4 regions of the Nonomuraea sp. NPDC050790 genome follow, and region 3 is predicted to be linked to each of the others. Evidence: riboswitches for the same ligand, from Rfam matches in the RefSeq annotation. Region 3 holds a riboswitch; each other region holds the start of a gene.

What was found. Region 3 has a riboswitch for cyclic di-AMP ahead of ACIBEJ_RS30060 (CHAP domain-containing protein). Riboswitches for the same ligand answer to the same signal wherever they lie in the genome.
Region 1: another riboswitch for cyclic di-AMP. It lies ahead of ACIBEJ_RS36145 (coiled-coil domain-containing protein); the one in region 3 lies ahead of ACIBEJ_RS30060 (CHAP domain-containing protein).
Region 2: another riboswitch for cyclic di-AMP. It lies ahead of ACIBEJ_RS45645 (hypothetical protein); the one in region 3 lies ahead of ACIBEJ_RS30060 (CHAP domain-containing protein).
Region 4: another riboswitch for cyclic di-AMP. It lies ahead of ACIBEJ_RS42985 (NlpC/P60 family protein); the one in region 3 lies ahead of ACIBEJ_RS30060 (CHAP domain-containing protein).

The regions. Positions count from the first base shown of each region.
Region 1 covers NZ_JBITGF010000007.1:633,907-638,356, reverse strand. Annotated here, with positions in the region: gene ACIBEJ_RS36165 (dihydrolipoyl dehydrogenase family protein) at 1-584, shown strand, start outside; gene ACIBEJ_RS36160 (50S ribosomal protein bL37) at 588-665, opposite strand; gene ACIBEJ_RS36155 (DeoR/GlpR family DNA-binding transcription regulator) at 800-1,579, shown strand; gene galT (galactose-1-phosphate uridylyltransferase) at 1,576-2,637, shown strand; cyclic di-AMP (ydaO/yuaA leader) riboswitch at 2,704-2,841, shown strand; gene ACIBEJ_RS36145 (coiled-coil domain-containing protein) at 2,848-3,801, shown strand; gene ACIBEJ_RS36140 (hypothetical protein) at 3,867-4,450, shown strand, end outside.
Region 2 covers NZ_JBITGF010000013.1:50,074-54,523, reverse strand. Annotated here, with positions in the region: gene ACIBEJ_RS45660 (class I SAM-dependent methyltransferase family protein) at 1-416, shown strand, start outside; gene ACIBEJ_RS45655 (aldo/keto reductase) at 401-1,255, shown strand; gene ACIBEJ_RS45650 (DUF5302 domain-containing protein) at 1,327-1,527, shown strand; cyclic di-AMP (ydaO/yuaA leader) riboswitch at 1,693-1,831, shown strand; gene ACIBEJ_RS45645 (hypothetical protein) at 2,017-2,820, shown strand; gene ACIBEJ_RS45640 (alpha/beta fold hydrolase) at 2,861-3,709, shown strand; gene ACIBEJ_RS45635 (DUF4032 domain-containing protein) at 3,754-4,450, opposite strand, start outside.
Region 3 covers NZ_JBITGF010000006.1:139,331-143,780, reverse strand. Annotated here, with positions in the region: gene kdpA (potassium-transporting ATPase subunit KdpA) at 1-1,314, opposite strand, end outside; gene kdpF (K(+)-transporting ATPase subunit F) at 1,314-1,403, opposite strand; gene ACIBEJ_RS30060 (CHAP domain-containing protein) at 1,787-2,518, opposite strand; cyclic di-AMP (ydaO/yuaA leader) riboswitch at 2,573-2,720, opposite strand; gene ACIBEJ_RS30055 (endonuclease/exonuclease/phosphatase family protein) at 2,879-3,805, shown strand; gene ACIBEJ_RS30050 (dynamin family protein) at 3,875-4,450, shown strand, end outside.
Region 4 covers NZ_JBITGF010000011.1:84,363-88,812, forward strand. Annotated here, with positions in the region: gene ACIBEJ_RS42980 (LuxR C-terminal-related transcriptional regulator) at 1-209, shown strand, start outside; gene ACIBEJ_RS42985 (NlpC/P60 family protein) at 660-1,703, opposite strand; cyclic di-AMP (ydaO/yuaA leader) riboswitch at 1,709-1,857, opposite strand; gene ACIBEJ_RS42990 (amino-acid N-acetyltransferase) at 2,194-2,763, shown strand; gene ACIBEJ_RS42995 (RDD family protein) at 2,849-4,123, shown strand; gene ACIBEJ_RS43000 (RDD family protein) at 4,238-4,450, shown strand, end outside.

The DNA of each region.
Region 1 (4,450 bases), on a different contig from region 3:
CGCAGCGGCTGCTGGTGGCGACGGGCCGCAGGGTGGATCTGAAGGCGCTGGGCGTCGGCGCGATCGGCCTCGACGAGAGCGCCAGGGCGATCCCCGTGGACGCGCGGATGCGCGCGGCCGAGGGCGTCTGGGCGATCGGCGACGCGGTCGGCAAGGGCGCGTTCACGCACATGTCGATGTACCACGCGAACATCGTGGTCAAGGAGATCCTCGGCGAAGCGGTCCACGAGGCCGAGTACCACGCCGTGCCCCGGGTGACCTTCACCGACCCCGAGATCGGCTCGGTGGGCCTGACCGAGGCGCAGGCCCGCGACCAGGGCCTGGACGTGCGCACCGCCGTCGGCGACCTGGGCACCCGCGGCTACATCGCCCAGGCGGAGGGGCTGGTCAAGCTGGTGGCCGCCGACGGCGTCCTGGTCGGGGCGACGGTCGCGGCCCCGCCCGGCGGCGAGGTGCTGGGGCTGCTCACGCTGGCCGTCCACGCGCGCGTGCCGCTCACCAGGCTGGACGAGATGATCTACGCCTACCCGACGTTCCACCGGGCGGTTTCGGCCGCCGTGAAGGAGCTCACCGCGGCCGGGTGACCGTCAGCGCGCTGCGGGGCGCTTGCCGTGGTTGGCCTTCTTCTTCTTGCGTGCTCTGGACTTGCGGGCGCGCCTTGCCATCCGTCGTCCTCCCTTGAGCGGGGTCTTTGAGCGGTACGGCATGCGTATCCCAGACCAGGGCCCCCGGCAAGCGTCCTCACATTCTTCAACATGTTCATGTCATAATCTGTTTGAACTTGTTGGAAGGAGGGCGCGTGCTCGCGCAGCAGCGGCAGCAGACGATCCTCGAACGGGTCCGGGCCAGCGGCGGCGTCCGCGTGGCCGACCTCGTGCGCGAGCTCGGCGTCTCCGACATGACGGTCAGGCGCGACCTCGAGTCGCTGGCCGAGCGCGGCCTGCTGGAGAAGGTGCACGGCGGCGCGACCGCGCTCGGACCCGGATCCACCGAGGAGCCGGGCTTCACCGCCAAGTCCGCCCGCCAGCAGCAGGAGAAGGAGGCGATCGCGCGCCGCGCGGCCGCACTGGTCGGGCCGGGCACCGCGGTCGCCCTGTCGGCGGGCACCACCACGTGGGCGCTGGCCCATCACCTGGTCTCGGTCGCCGACCTCACCGTCATCACGAACTCGGTCCCGGTGGCGGACGTCTTCCACCGCGCCCCGCGCGCCGACCGCACGGTCGTGCTGACCGGCGGCGTGCGCACGCCCTCCGACGCGCTGGTCGGCCCCGTCGCGGTCGCCGCCATCCGCCGGCTGCACGTGGACACGCTGTTCCTGGGCGTGCACGGCATGAGCGTGCGGGCCGGCTTCACCACGCCGAACCTGCTGGAGTCGGAGACCGACAGGGAGCTGGTGGCCGCCGCGCACCGCCTCGTCGTGCCCGCCGACCACACCAAGTGGAACACCGTCGGCATCAGCACGATCGCCGACCTGAACGAGGCCGACGTTGTCATCACCGACCAGGGGCTGCCCGCCGAGGCGCGGGCCGAGCTGGCGGAGCGCGTCGGAGAACTGATCATCGCGGAGGGCACGCAGTGAAGCGCACCATCACCCACCTGGCCGACGGGCGAGAGCTGATCTACTTCGACCGGCGCGACGACGCCGACAGGAGCGCGGTGGACCGGCGGCCGCTCGACCCCCGGCCGGTCGCCTCCGAGCTGCGCTACGACCCGCTGACCGAGGAGTGGATCGCGATCGCGGGGCACCGGCAGACGCGGACGTTCATGCCGCCTGCCGACGAGTGCCCGTTGTGCCCGTCGACCGGCACGCGGGCCTCGGAGATCCCGGCACACGACTATGACGTGGTGGTGTTCGAGAACAGGTTCCCCTCTTTCAGCGGAAATTTTGGGACTTATCGGGACGTGGGGGGCTTGAGTGAGGTGCGGCCGGGTGCGGGGCGGTGTGAGGTGGTGTGCTTTACCTCGGACCACTCCTCCTCGTTCTCCCGGCTGAGCGACGCGCAGGTCGAGCTGGTCATGGAGGCGTGGGCGGACCGCACCGCCGAGCTGTCCGCGATCGAGGGCGTCGAGCAGGTCTTCGTGTTCGAGAACCGGGGCGAGGAGATCGGGATCACGCTGACCCACCCGCACGGGCAGATCTACGCCTATCCGTACGTGACGCCGCGGACCAGGCAGCAGCTCGCGGCGGCGCAACGGCGGCCGGGGCTGTTCGCGGACGTGCTGGCCGCCGAGCGGGCCGGGGAGCGGGTCGTGGCCGCCAACGACCTGTGGACCGCCTTCGTGCCGGCCGCGGCGCGCTGGCCGTACGAGGTGCATCTCTACCCGCACCGGCAGGTGCCGGACCTCGCGGCGCTGACCTCGGCCGAGCGGGCGGCGTTCGCGCCGCTCTACACCTCGGTGCTGCGGGCGCTGGACGGGATCTTCGGGGTGGCCATGCCGTACATCTCGGCGTGGCATCAGGCGCCGGTGCGGCACCTTCGTGAGCTGGGACATCTCCACCTGGAGCTGTTCTCGATCAGGCGCGCGCCCGGCAAGCTCAAGTACCTGGCGGGTTCGGAGTCGGCGATGGGGGCCTTCATCAACGACGTGCTGCCCGAGGAGGCCGCGCGGCTCCTTCGATCACAGGTAGATCACTAATTGGTTTCCACTTGAAGTCGCGTTACCAGGGATTTACTACTAATATCCCTCACGCACCGGTTGTCACAGCCGTTGCCGCCTAATCCCGGGCGTGTTGCCCGGGAGCCGGGGACCCACCCTCACCTGGGGTGAATCCACTTCGGTGGTAGGGCATCTCCCAGCCCGAACCCGTCAGCTAACCCGGCCGGCAGATGGAGAGGAATGCCCCACGTGGCGGTTGCGTCCCCCGCGACTTTGGCCATCGGTCTGATCACCGCCGCAGCTGTGGCGCTCACCCCGGCGACCGCGCAGGCCGCGCCCAAGCCGAGCGAGAAGCAGTTGCGGGCCGAGCTGAAGAAGCTCAACACCAAGGTCGACACGCTCATCGAGAGTTACAACGGCAAGCGCGTGGCCCTCGCCAAGGCGAAGGACGCCGAGAAGGCCGCCCAGGACCGCCTGGCCGCCGCCGAGCAGGCGCTGGTGGACGCCGAGCGGCGGGTGGCCGAGATCGCCCAGCTCCGCTACCAGGGCACCGGCACCTCACTGCCCCCCTTCCTGTACACGCCGGACGCGCCGGGCGCGGCCGTACTGGAGCAGCTCACCGACGAGGAGCAGGCGGTCATCGCGGGCGTCGCCGCCGCCCGCGACCAGAAGAAGAAGGCCGCCGACGAGGCCGCCTCGCTCACCACCCAGATCGCCGGGCAGGCCGAGACCGTCGCCAAGGAACGCGTGGCCGCCGAGGGCGTCATCAAGGACATCAAGGACAAGCTCCAGGACCTCATGCCGTACGGCACCGGCAAGCGCAACAACGGCTCCTGGGCCCCCGAGCTGCCCTCCGGCTCCGACAACATCACCTCCCGCATGCGGATCATCCGCGACGAGATCAAGAAGACCTTCAACCTGCCCTTCGAGGTCGGCTGCTACCGCTCGGGCGGCGGCGGCGAGCACCCGCTGGGCCGCGCCTGCGACTTCATGATGAGCACCGGCGGCTCCATGCCCACGGCCGCCAACCAGGCCCTCGGCGACCAGATCGCGGCCTGGGCGATCAAGAACAAGGACCGCTTCGGCGTGAAGTACGTGATCTGGAAGCAGCGCATCAACATGGGCTCGGGCTGGCGGGCGATGAGCGACCGCGGCAGCGTCACCGAGAACCATTTCGACCACCCCCACATCTCCATGCACTGAGTGCGCCCACCGCACCGCCCCAGTAGGGTGGCGCGTCGGACGTGATCACCGGGCAAGGAGGCAACGTGGCGCTGCAGCCACCGCCGGGGCTGGCCATGCTGCTCAACCTCGTGGTCTCCTGGCCGCTAGCCGACGAGGACCGCCTGTACGAGGCAGGGACCCGGTGGATCGCCTTCGCGATGACGGCGGCGCGCGTCTCCTCCACCGCGGCCGCGCACGCCGCCAGGACCACGGCCGGGAACGACGGCGAAGGGGTCAGGGCGTTCGACGGCGAGTGGCGCGACACCTCGGATCGCTCCGGAGACGCGGTCACCGCCGCGCTACTCATCGGCGGCGCGCTGCGACTGTCCGCGTTGATCGTGCTCGCCATGAAGGTGGCGCTGATCGTCCTGATCATACGGCTGGCGCTGCACGTCTCACGGCTGGTCGCGCTCTCCGGTCCCACGGGCGGCGCCTCGCTGGCCGCCGTGGGTCCCGCCGTCGGCGGCGCCAGGACGACCGCGCGCGAGATCATCCAGCGGATGACCGACCTGCTGGAACGCAGCGCGCTGCGCCTGTTCGGACGCGCGTCGGCGCTGCTGCGCAAGCCGCCGCCCAAGACGGGCTCCGGGGCGATCCCGCCCGGCGGCCGACCGCCGACGCCCGTACG
Region 2 (4,450 bases), on a different contig from region 3:
GGGAGCGCGGCCTCTCGAACGTCCGCTACGAGCGGGGCGACGCCTTCGACCCGGAGCCCCTGGACCGGCCGGCCGACATCATCGTGGTCAGCGGGCTGTACGAGCTGATCCTGGACGACGAGACGATCAGGAAGTCGCTGGCCAGGCTCCGCGACCTGCTCGCGCCCGACGGCGTGCTGATCTTCACCACGCAGACCCGCCACCCGCAACTGGAGTTCATCGCCAACGTGCTGCCCAACCGCGACGGGCGGCTGTGGGTGATGAAGTGCCGCCCCGCCGAGCGCCTGCACGCCTGGGCCGTCGAGGCCGGCTACGCCGACGTCGTCAGCAGGAGGGAGAAGATCGGCCTGTTCACGGTCACGACGGCGACTCAGGCGCCGGAATGTATGACCATGGACGCATGCAGACACGACTGATCGGTCAGATGAGTGTCAGTGCCATCGGGCTCGGCGCCATGCCGATGTCGGTGGAGGGCCACATGCCCGACGAGGAGCAGTCGATCAGGACCGTCCACGCGGCCCTGGACGCCGGGATCACGCTGATCGACACGGCCGACGCCTACACGCCGACCGAGGCCGAGGTCGGCCACAACGAGCGCATCGTCGCCAAGGCGCTGGCGAGCTGGGGCGGCGACGCGGACGCGGTGCTCGTGGCCACCAAGGGCGGGCACACCCGGCCACGCGGGCGCTGGGCCGTGGACGGCCGGCCCGAGTACCTCAAACAGGCCTGCGACCGCTCGCTCAAGGCGCTGGGCGTCGAGGCGATCGGGCTCTACCAGCATCACCGGCCCGATCCCGCGGTGCCGTACGAGGAGTCGATCGGCGCGCTCGCGGACCTGCTGGCGGCCGGGAAGATCAGGATGGCCGGGATCTCCAACGCGAACCCGGCCCAGATCAGGCAGGCCAACGAGATCCTCGGCGGGCGGCTGGTGAGCGTGCAGAACCAGTACTCGCCGAGCTTCCGCAGCAGCGAGCCCGAGGTGGACGTCTGCGAGGAACTGGGCGTGGCCTTCCTGCCGTGGGAGCCGCTCGGCGGCATGAACCACGTGGGCCGCCTGGGCAGCCGCCACGCCGCCTTCGGGCAGGTCGCGGCCGAGCGCGGGGTCTCCCCGCAGCGTGTCTGCCTGGCCTGGGAGCTGGCCAGGAGCCCGGTGATGATCCCGATCCCGGGTTCGAGCCGCCCGGCGACGATCCTCGACTCCCTGGCCGCGGCCGACCTCGAACTCACCGAGGAGGAGCTGGCCCGCCTGGGCTGAGCGGTGCCCGGTTTCGCGTCAGGTCGGCCGTCGTGCGAAGCTGTTGTGGTCCCCAACACCAGGAGGTCCTCATGGCGGAATCACCGGAGCCGGAAGTCAGCGAAACTCCCGAGGACGAGATGAAGCGCAAGTTCCGGGAGGCCCTGGAGCGTAAGCGCAACCAGCACACCGACTCGGGTGCGGGTGGCAGGGGCACGGATCAGTCGAAGATCCACGGCGCGCACGGCCCTGCTGCCAGCAAGCGTTCGTTCCGGCGCAAGAGCGGCGGCTGAGCCGACGTTCCGAGGGGGTACGGCATTGCCGTACCCCCCTTTTTCTTGACCTTCTTAGGTAGATCTTCGCCCGTTTCATGGCGATTGTTTTGCTTTTGACGTGTTTGGCACTTACAGTCCATAGCTATACCAGCCCGGCGACCTGGCCCTTCAGCAGGAAGAGGCCTCCGGCTGGCGCCGAATCCCGTACCCGCGGGAACCGGGGAACCAATGTTCCTTTGGGGTGAATCCGACGTCCGCGTCGGTAGGGCATCTCCACGCCCGAACCCGTCAGCTAACCCGGTAGGCGAGATGGAGAGGACTGATCTTTTCATGCACCACCGCGATGAGCCCCCATTCCGCGTAGTTTCACCCGCCGCCTACTGAGCGGCCCCCTTCCCCAAGCTCCACTTCGCGCCAGCGCGTAGCGTCCGTTCGGCTTTGTGCCCGGCTACGCCGCTTTGACGAGCGCGTTTTCCCCTGTCCCCGCACAAAGGACTTCTCTTCTTCATGTCTTCCCGCTTTGGCATGCGTTCTTTCACCATGCTCGCCTCCGCCGCCGTCATCGGCGCGGTCACCCTCGGCACCGGCGCAACCGCACACGCGGACGACTTCTCCGAAAAGAAGCCCCTGCTCAAGGGCTCCACCACCGCTTCGTACTACTGGGACGACGCCTCCGGTCGCAACGGCGACACCGGCCTTCCCGCCTCCGGCAAGCCCATGCAGAAGGGCCTGGCCGCCAGCCCGAGCTGGCCCCTGCTCACCGAGGGCTACGTCATCTACAAGGGCAAGAAGGAGCCGTTCTTCGTCGGTGACCGCGGCCCGGGCGTACCGTCGAACCGCGGCATCATGCTCGACCTCGACGCCAAGACCTTCGCCTCGCTGACCGGCGGCAAGTTCAACTCCAGCTCGCTGACCGTCGACGGCGTCGGCGGCCAGGGCCACATCAAGATCGACTACGTCATCACCAAGTGGGGCCCGGGCGTGGGCAAGAAGAACCACCCCGTCGCCTTCTCCACCGGCGCCTGGTCCCGCAAGGACGCCAACCCGGCCAAGCCCCCGGTCGTGACCGCGGAGAAGAAGATCGAGAAGAAGGAAGAGGACAAGCCCGCCGCGCCCGCGCAGGTCGCGGAGAAGGCGCCGGAGAAGGCTCGCGAGGAGAAGGCGCCGCAGGCCGAGCTGGCCGCGGCGGTCACCAACCGCGAGACCGAGTCCAACGGCGTGGGCGGCCTCGCCCTCGTCAGCGGCCTGGCCTTCCTGGGCGGCGGCCTGTTCCTGGCCCGCGGCCGCATCCGCAAGGCGTTCGAGCGCTGACCTCTTTACTCATGAGGAACAGAATGTGATTCTGTTCCTCATGAGCGAACGCGCGGCCGTCAACGGCATCGAGATCGTCTACGACAGCTTCGGCTCGCCGGACGCACGGCCGCTGCTGCTCATCATGGGGCTCGGCGCCCAGCTCATCCACTGGGACGAGGAGTTCTGCGAGCTCCTCGCCGAGCAGGGCCACCACGTCGTCAGGTTCGACAACCGCGACGCCGGTGAGTCCACACACCTGCACGAGGCGGGCGTTCCGGAATTCGGGTCGCCCGCTTCGCCGTACCTGCTGGCGGACATGGCGCGGGACGCGGCCGGGCTGCTCGACGCGCTCGGCTGGCCCGCGGCGCACGTCGTCGGCGCGTCGATGGGCGGGATGATCGCCCAGCAGCTCGCGCTCGACCACCCGGCGCGGGTGCGGACGCTGACCTCGATCATGTCCACGCCGGGTCCGCAGGTCGCGCCGCCCACGCCCGAGGCGAGCGCGACGCTGATGTCGCCGCCGCCCGCCGACCGCGCGGCGGCGATCGAGCTGGCCCAGCGGACGTGGGCGATCATCGGCTCGCCCGGATACGAGCTGGACACCGAGCGGGTCGCGCGGCTGGCCGGGCTCGCCTACGACCGGGCGAACGACCCCGCCGGGACGGCTCGGCAATTGGCCGCGATCCTGGTCTCCGGAGACCGGACCGAAAGGCTGGGTCGGCTGGCCGTACCCACGCTTGTCCTGCACGGAGAGGACGACGTGCTCATTCCGGTCGCCGCGGGACGGGCGACCGCTTCGGCAATTCCCGCCGCAAGACTGGTCACGTTCCCCGGAATGGGGCACGATCTGCCCAAGCCACTCTGGTCGCGGATCGTGGAAGAGATCACGAAACACACGGCGGAGTGACCCGCGTCGCGCGGCCGTTCCCCCACGGCGGCCGCGCGGCGCACTCACTCCTCGTCCGGCAAAAGCGCCTTCTCATCCGGTTTGTGGACCAGCACCTCGTCGATGTACGACTTCACCGCCGCGCCCAGCCCCACGTCGCCGCCGGCCGCCTCCGACAGGTACCACCGGTGGTCGAGCACCTCGTGGAAGACCTGCGCGGTGTCGAGCTTGCGCCGCAGCTCGGCCGGGATCGCGTCGATCGTCGGCTGGAACGCCTCGGCCAGCCACCGGTGCGCCACGATCGCCTCGTCCTCGTGCCGCAGGCCCTTGGCGACGCGGAAGCCGTCCAGGTCGTTGAGGAGCCTGCGGGCCTGGTTCTCCTCCACGTCCAGGCCGGTCAGGCGGAGCAGGCGGCGCTGGTGGTGTCCGGCGTCGACGACCTTGGGCCGCACGATCAGCCGCCCGGTGCCGACCTTGCGGCGCACCATCATCTCGGCCACGTCGAACCCGAGCAGGTTGAGCCGCCGGATGCGCTGCTCGACCTTGTGCCAGTCGACCTCCTCGATGATCTCGTCCTGGGTGATCTCGCTCCACAGCCGGTGGTAGCGGGTGACGATGTCCTCGGCCGTCTCCATCGGATCGACCGACGGGTGCAGCAGGCCGCCGGCCTCCAGGTCGAGCATCTCGCCGAAGATGTTCACGTGCGCGGCCTCGATGTCGGCCAGCCGCTGCCCCTCGCTGATCATCGGGTGCATCTCGCCG
Region 3 (4,450 bases):
GCCGTTCAGCATCGCCGCCAGGCCCGCCTCGTTGCCCATGGCCAGCGCGGTGCCGGTCAGGACCAAAATCGGGGTGACCAGGAAGTACATCGAGGCCAGCTTCATCTCGCGGGCGCCGATCTTCTTGCCGAGGTACTCGGGCGTGCGGCCCACCATGAGGCCCGCCACGAAGACGGTGATCACGGCGAGGATGAGCATGCCGTAGAGGCCGGCGCCGACGCCGCCGGGGGCGACCTCGCCGAGCATCATGTTGAACAGCAGCATCATGCCGCCGAACGGCGTGTAGGAGTCGTGGAAGGAGTTCACGGCGCCGGTGCTGGTCAGCGTGGTGGCCGCGCCGAACGTGGCGGAGTTGGCCACGCCGAACCTGACGTCCTTGCCCTCCAGCGCCGCGCCGATCGCCTGGGGGACGGTGGCGTTGCCGGCCAGTTCGAAGACGTTGGTCAGCGTGATGCTGACCAGCGCGATGACGCCCATGACGGCGACGATCGCGTAGCCCTGGCGGACCTGGCCGACCATCTTGCCGAAGGTGCGCGGGAGCGCGAACGGAATCAGCAGGATGAGGAAGATCTCGAACCAGTTGGTCCAGGAGGTGGCGTTCTCGAACGGGTGCGCCGAGTTGGTGTTGTAGAACCCGCCGCCGTTGGTGCCGAGCTCCTTGATGACCTCCTGGCTGGCCACGGGGCCGCCGGTCATGTTCGTGGGGCCGGTCAGGCCGGCGATCTCGTGCGGTCCGGCGAAGTTCTGCACCAGGCCGCCCGCCACCAGGATCAGCGCGCCGACGAAGGCGATCGGCAGCAGGATGCGGACGGTGCCGCGCACCAGGTCCACCCAGAAGTTGCCGAGGGTGTCGGTGCCCCTGCGGGCGAAGCCGCGTACCAGCGTGATCGCGACGGCCATGCCGACCGCGGCCGAGACGAAGTTCTGCACGGCCAGGCCGGACATCTGGACCAGGTGGCCCATCGTCGACTCGCCGGAGTACGCCTGCCAGTTCGTGTTGGTGACGAAGCTGACGGCGGTGTTCCAGGCGACGTGGTCGGGGACGGGGGCGAAGCCCAGGCTCAGGAAGAGCTTGTCCTGGAGGCGCTGCAGGCCGTACAGGAAGAGGAGGGAGACGACCGAGAAGGCCAGGACGCCGCGCGCGTAGACGGCCCAGCGCTGCTCGGCGTCGGCCTGGACGCCGAGCAGGCGGTAGATGAGGCGCTCCACGACGTTGTGCCTGGCGCTCGTGTACACGCGGTGCATGTAGTCGCCCAGCGGCTTGTGCGTGAGGACGAGCGCGAGGACGAGGGAGGCGATGAAGATCCAGCCCACTAGAACCGCTCCGGGAAAAGCAGGGCCGCGACCATGAAGATCACCAGACCGACGGCCACGACCAGGCCGGTGGCATTGATCGCGCTCACAGGCGCTCCACCGCCTTCACCACTAGCCCGAGGATCACGAACAACGCGATCGTCAGGACGACGAAGATGACGTCGGCCATCCCCACTCCTCAGCTCCGGAAAGTTGCTTGCTTCCGTAAGCAAAGCGGGTGATTTGGGGGCTTTTGCCGTTCTTGACGGCTTCCATACGCGCGCCCATCACCTTTTGACGCCCTCCCGACGCGGCGCGCCCGAGACCATCCGTTACGGCAGGCCACCGCCCCCACCCCCCGCCGCCCCCAGCACCGCCCGATCGTCCGGCGCTCCTCACGCCGGACGTGGTGCTCGCCGCCACGACGCCCGCTGGCCGCTTCCCACGGCCCCGGGCGCGCGCCCCCGTCCCTCGATCAGGGGCGCGCGCCGGCTCAGGACGCGGGCCGGGTGCGCCGCTTCATACCGGCGACCAGGGCTATGGCCAGGGCCGCGAGCAGGAGCGGAGCGGCCATCGCCGCCTCCGCGCCCGGTTCGGCGGCCGGGGCGGCGAGGAACTTGGCCGAGGACGACGACGCCGCGAGGTTCGGCCCCAGGTGCCCAGGAGCCTGGTCGGACGGCTGTTCTGGGCCGGGGGATTGAGGGGTTGTGTCCGGGTTGGGGGTGTCGGGGTTTTGGCGTGACGCGGCGGCGGCCTCGGTCTTGGCGGGGTAGCCGTAGCCGACGACCTTGCTCTGGTCGCGCTCCTTCCGCTTGGCGAAGCGGGCGTCGACGTTGCCCTCGATGGTGGTGATGCGGGCGCCGTCCACCTTCGTGACGATGCCGATGTGGTCGATGCCGTCGAGGCTCTTCCCGCCCGACCAGTCGTAGAAGACCAGCGCGCCGGGTTCCGGCCTGGTCCCCCACGCCCCCTGGTCGCGGAACCAGGCGGCGTGGTCGGGGGTGTAGGCGAACTGCCCGTACACCTCGGTGAGGCCGGCCTTGTCCGCGCCCCAGGCGAGGAACATGTCGCACCACGCCGCGTTCGAGAAGTCGTAGCTGCCGTCGACGTTCTTCTGGTACCACTCTCCGAACTTGGTGTATCCGGAGCCTTTCTCTGTGTAGCCGATCTCGGCGTCGAGCACCTCGATCAGTTTCTGGATCCCGTTCTCGAGGTCGGCGTTCATGGGCGCCGGCCGTTTCCGGGCATGGCGACAACGCGGTTTCGCACGCGTGCTCCTTGATCTCCTCTGCCGCCTACCGGGTTAGCTGACGGGTTCGGGCGAAGGAGTGCCCTACCGCTGCGAGCAGCGGATTCACCCCGGGAAACACGAGTGGGTCCCCGGCTCCCCCGGCGTGCACGGCCAGGAGACTCGGCGGTCGGTCGGTCATCGACCGATAAAGGAGGACCCTAGTTGCGGTCAACCCCTTACCGCAATTGTGTAATGGTAAAGAATGTCCGGATAAGGACGCTTCAAGGGACTACACTTTCGGGCTCCGGACGGTTTAAAGTTCAGGCAATCTCGAAGCTGTGACGGGCGGGGCTGGTGAAGACGAAGCGACGCCTGGGGTCGTGGGTGGTGGCGGTACTCCTGGCGGCCTGGGCTCTGGCTCGTGTCACCGGACTGGAGATCGGCTGGCCGGTCACCCAGTTGCTGACGCTGACGCCGCTCGGCGCGGTGCTGGCGGTGCTCGCCGCGGCGATCCTGTTCTTCCGCAACCGTGCCGCCGCTCTGGTGGCGCTGGTCTCGGCCGCCGCGATGGTCGCCGTGATCGTGCCCAGGGTCGTTCCCGATCCGGCTCCCGCCGGTGGGACCGCGCTGCGGGTGCTGACCGTGAACCTGTTCGGGCGGGCCGACGTCACGGCGGTCATCGACCTGGTCAAGCGGTTCGACGTGGACGTGTTCACCGCGCTGGAGCTCCGGCCCCGGCAGGTGGCCGCGCTGGAGGCGGCTGGGCTGGGGCGGCTTCTGCCGTACAGCGTGCTGGAGGAGGCGGACGGGCCGTCCGGCAGCGGCATCTACGCGCGCCACCCGCTGACCAAGGTCGAGGGGCTGTTCACCCCGGTCGGGCACAACATGCCGGCGGCCAGGCTCGCGCTGCCGTCCGGGCCGGTGGAGGTCGTGGCGGTGCACCCGAACCCGCCGTTGCCCCGTCTCTACGCGGAGTGGAACGTTGCAATGGCGGCGCTGCCGCCCGCCGCGCCGGGGCGGATCCTCGCCGGCGACTTCAACGCCAGCCTGGACCACCGCGCCTTCCGCGACCTGCTCGGCCGCGGCTACGTGGACGCCGCCGCGCAGGTGGGCAAGGGACTGGTCCCGACGTGGCCGCACGGTCGCGCGATCCCGCCGCTCATCACGATCGACCACATCCTCGTCGACCGTTCCATCGGGGTGCGGCGGGTGGAGATCTCCGACGTGCCGGGGACGGACCACCGGGCCGTCTTCGCGGACCTCAGTATCGGACAGCCGTAAAGCGGGTTTCGCGTGTCCTTTCACACAAGAGGTGGACGGAGTCACGCTCGGTCGCTAAACATGCGCCTGATGATGCCCCCCGAACATCTGCTCGTCCCCGCGCTCGCGCGAGCGGACACGATGCTGCGCGAGTGCGCGGCCCAGGCCGACGAGACCCCCGAACTCGCCCCGCTGGCCGGCGCCCTGCGCGCCGCCGCGGCCCGGCTCGCCGAGCCCATGCGGCTGGCCGTGGCGGGCCAGATCAAGCGTGGCAAGTCCACGCTGGTCAACGCGCTGCTCGGCGCGGACGTGGCGGTGACCGGCCGCGAGGAGCTGACGTTCAACGTGAACGAGCTGGTCCACGCCGCCCGGCCGACGCTGACCGTGCACTTCCGCGACGGCCCCGCGCGCCGGGTCGCCCCGGCGCAGTTCGCGCGCTGGACCGTCCGCGACGAGGCCCACCTCGCCGACCTCGGGCGCGTGCGCAAGGTCGAGTACGGCCTGCCCAACCCGTTCCTGCGCGACTTCCACCTCGTCGACACCCCCGGCCTGGGCAGCGTCTACGGCCAGGACTCCGCCAACACCCTGGCCACGATGGGCGTCAAGGACCCCGCCGTGCTGGAGCTGCTGGGCCGCGACCCCCAGACGCTCCACCAGGAGAGCATC
Region 4 (4,450 bases), on a different contig from region 3:
AGGTGCTCACCGAGGGCGTTGAGCTGAGCCACGCCGATTTAGCCTTGCTTGCCGAGTTGGCCAAGGGAGTCACGGTCGATCGGGTAGGGCGTCGGCTGGAAATCAGTGGACGCACGGTACGCCGCCGTTTGCGCGGGATATGCGACAGGATCGGTGTGGCCACCGCCATCGAGGCAGTGGCCTGGGCGGCCCGCCGCCAACTGATCTAGCAGGGCTGGACCCGACCCCGCCGGTTCTCCGGCGGGGTCGACCACACCCCACCCACCACGGGCCTCACACCCGCGGCCCCACCCACCAACACACCCAACGCCGCGCGCCACATGCCCAGCAGTTCGCCAGGGCACCCGAAACCCGTGCCTACCCCCCGCGATCCGCCCCACGCGCCCGGTACTCCGCACCTCAGCACCGCGCCGCACGCAATGTGCCGCGCGCCAGACACTGGACATCGGGCGCCGCGCACCCCCGCGCCGTGCGCCGCACACCCCGCGCTCCGCGCCGTGCGCATGTGCCGTGCGGCCCCACGCCTTGCGGTGCGCGCCGTGCGTTCTAGGCCGCACTCTTGCGCCATGTGCCATGTGCCGCGCGCCGGGCACGCCGCGCCCCGTGCTCTGCGCCGGACAACCCGTGTGCCGTGCCCCGCGCGTCGTACCGCGTGGGGGTTAGTCGGCGATGCGGACGGCGCCTGCCCAGGGGCGGCGGGAGATGGAGGCCAGGCGGACCACGTCGCCGGTCTGGGGGGCGTGGACCATCATGCCGCCGCCGACGTAGATGCCGACGTGGTGCAGGTCGTTGTAGAAGAAGACCAGGTCGCCGGGGCGGAGTTCCTCGCGGGAGATGCGGGTGCCGGCGGTCCACTGGTCGCCGGTGTAGTGGGGCAGCGAGATGCCCACCCGCTGGTACGCCGCCATGACCAGGCCGGAGCAGTCGTAGGAACTGGGCCCCTCGGCCCCCCACACGTACGGCTTGAGCTGCTGTGTCAACGCCCACCTGGCCGCCTCGGCCGCCTTGCCGGAGCCGATGATCGGCAGGTTGACCCGGACCGCACGGGTCCCGGGACGGCCGGCCTCGCCGATGGCGCGCTGGAACAGGTCGCTCTCGACCTTCTTGACCAGCTTGCTGATCTTGTCGCGCCGCGCCTCCAGATCGTTGACGATCTTGGAGACCGCGTCGATGCGGGTCTTCGCCTCGGTCTGGGCCTTCGCGGCCAGTTCCCTGGCCCGGGTGACCTGGTTGACCTGCTCGCCCTGCTGCTGCTCCAGCGCGTAACTGGTCGCCGCGCGGTCGAGGAAGAGGTCGGGGTCGCCGGAGGCGGCGAAGGCGAGGGCGCGGCTGAAGCCGCCCATCATGTACTCGCTCTGGGCCAGCATCCCCGCCTTGTGCCGCTTGGCGGCGAGGTCGGCCTCGCTCGTGGCCAGTGTCTTCTTGGCGGCGTCGACGGCCTCCTGGGCGTCCTTGAGCTTCACCCGCTGGCCGTTGTACTGCTCGGTGAGCGTCTCGATCTCCAGGTGGAGCTTCTCGGCCTGCTCGGACAACTGCTTGAGCGACGGCTTCGGGTCGGCCGCTGCGGAACCGAGGGGGGTGACGACGAACGTCACCGCGGCTACGGCTGCCGTGAGAACGACCAACCGCTTCTTGATGCCTGGTTCGGGAGGGCGGGCATGCTTGCCCGCGGGCTTCCCCTCACGGTTACGCGTGCGCTTCACCAACCAGCTCCTCTCGTGGCCGCCTACCGGGTTAGCTGACGGGTTCGGGCCGGAGCAGCCCTACCGAGCCGTGGCTCGGATTCACCCCGGGGTGGCCTGAGGCCACCGGCGGGTCCCCGGCTCCCCTGGGGAGGGGATTAGGCGTGCCGCCGCGCGCAAAGCGCGGGTGACATCGACGCTGGACACTAGTGCACTCCTGGTTCGTGCTCAACCAGAACTGCCAAGTCGGTTGAGGTTTCACAACCGAAGTGTCACGGGGGGATCACGTGCTCCGCCGTACAAGAGCGACTTTATGCGCACTTTGCGGGTGCATGGGACGTACGTGAGGATCGGCGTCACCGAGGGAATCATTGCTCGTCATCGGGTATTCGCCTGGTGGTCGAGGGGGCGTCGCCTGTGGTCGGGCATGCTCGTCCACTAGGTGAGATGTTCGGGGAAGTAGGTGGGCAAATAGGGTTCAGCCGTAATTGCGTCTGTACTCTGAAGTGCCATGGAACAGGTCGTCGAACGGGCCGTACCCGACATCGAGGTCGTCGTCAGGCGAGCTCGTACGCCGGATGTCCGGACGATCAGGCGCCTGGTCGACACCTATGCCGGAGCCGGGCCTCGCCTGCTGGAAAAGGCCACGGTCACCCTTTACGAGGACGTCCAGGAGTTCTGGGTGGCCGAGCGTGACGGGCAGGTCGTGGGATGCGGCGCCCTGCACGTGTTGTGGGAGGACCTCGCCGAGATTCGCACCGTGGCCGTCGACCCCGACGTCCGCGGTCTCGGGGTCGGGAGCCAAATCGTTACCGCTTTGATCGGTACGGCCCGCGAACTCGGCCTGCGGCGGGTGTTCTGCCTGACATTCGCGGTGGATTTCTTCGCCGCGCATGGGTTCAACCCGATCAAGGGCACCCCGGTGTCCCCCGAGGTCTATGCCGAGCTGCTCGCCTCCTATGACGAGGGTGTAGCCGAGTTCCTCGACTTGGAGCACGTCAAGCCCAACACCCTGGGCAACACCAGGATGTTGCTCCACCTCCCGTCGTTTGACTCGGACCTCGACCAAAGGGAAAGGTGATTGTAGATACCTATGTCGATACGTTGGGCAGCGAAGGCATGTGTCCTGACATGTGCCACATGCACACTCGAAGCGAGGTGACACGGTGAGCACCGGACAGCCGCCGTATCCACAGGACGATCCCGGCGACAATTCCGGGACCCCCGAATACGGACAGCACAACGCGGGCCACGCACAGGGCGAGCCCGACCCGGACGTGACGGTCGTGGGCTACCGCCATGACGGTGACCCCTACGGCCAGCAGGGATACGGACAGCAGTCCGGCTCCCAGCCCGGTTATGGCCAGCCCCAGTACGGCCAGCAGCAGGGATACGGTCAGCAGCCCGGCTACGGTCAGCAGCCCGGTTCGCAGCCTGGCTACGGCCAGCAGCAACCCGGATACGGCCAGCCCGACTACAGCCAGCAGCAGTACGGCCAGCAGTCAGGCTCCCAGCCCGGCTACGGTCAGCAGCAGCCTGGTTATGGCCAGCAGCCCGGCTCGCAGCCGGGTTACGGCCAGCAGCAACCCGACTACGGCCAGCAGCCCGGTTACGGTCAGCAGCCCCAGTCCCAGCCCGGCTATGGCCAGCAGCAACCCGGGTACGGCCAGCAACCAGGCTCCCAGCCCGGATACGGCCAGCAGCAGCCCGGCTACGGTCAGCAGCCCGGCTCGCAGCCGGGTTACGGCCAGCAGCCCGGTTACGGCCAGCAGCCCCCGTCCGGGCAGCAGTACGCCCAGCCGGGTTACGGCCAGCAGCAGCCCGGCTATGGCCAGCAGCCCGGATACGGCCAGCAGCCCCAGGGCTACGGTCAGCAGGGCTACCAGCCCGGCTACGGCCAGCAGTACGGTCAGCCGGTGGGCGTACAGCCGCCCGGCGCGCCGGCCCCCCTGGCCGAGTGGTGGCAGCGCCTGGTCGCCCGAATCATCGACGGTGTGCTGTTCGGCATCGTCTACTGGGTGGTCAGCCTGATCATGGCCGGGATCTTCCTGGCGACGTACAGCTCCCTCGACGGTTCCACGTCGGGCTTCTTCGGCCCGGTGCTCGTCGGACTCATCGCGGGTGTGCTGATCGGGGCGCTCTATATCGCCTACGAGCTCATCATGACCAAGATGAACGGCCAGACGCTCGGCAAGATCGTCATGGGCATCAAGATCGTTCAGGTCGGCGGCGCCATGCCGACCGGCGGGCTGCCCACCGACGCCGCGCTGAAGCGGGCCGGCGTCACGTGGGGCGGATACCTGATCTCGGGCATTCCGTTCCTGGGCTGGCTCGGCTACATCTTCGTCGCGCTGAACGGCGCCTCGCAGCTGTGGGACAAGCCGCTGCAGCAGACGTTCGCCGACAAGGTGGCGCGTACCGTGGTGGTCAAGATCAAGTAGTGGTCGTGGTCATGGATTCAGGGGCCGCCGTCCGGTGGCCCCTGTTTCATGTGGGGCCCGGCCGTACCAAAATGAGGAGACAGCCGATCAATAGGCCGTCGAGAGGTTGAGGCTATGGCCGCGCCCGCCCAACGCACAGTGACCGCCGAATGGTGGGAGCGGCTGGTCGCGCGCCTCATTGAGGCTCTGGTCTTCGGCGTGTTCTATTACATTCTGTTCATCGCGCTGTGGACGTTCTTCCGGTCTGTAGGGCTGCTGGAGGTCTTCGACGGGCGGCTGCCCGAGGTCTTCGCTTGGTTCGTCGCAGGGCTCTTCTATACGGTCTAC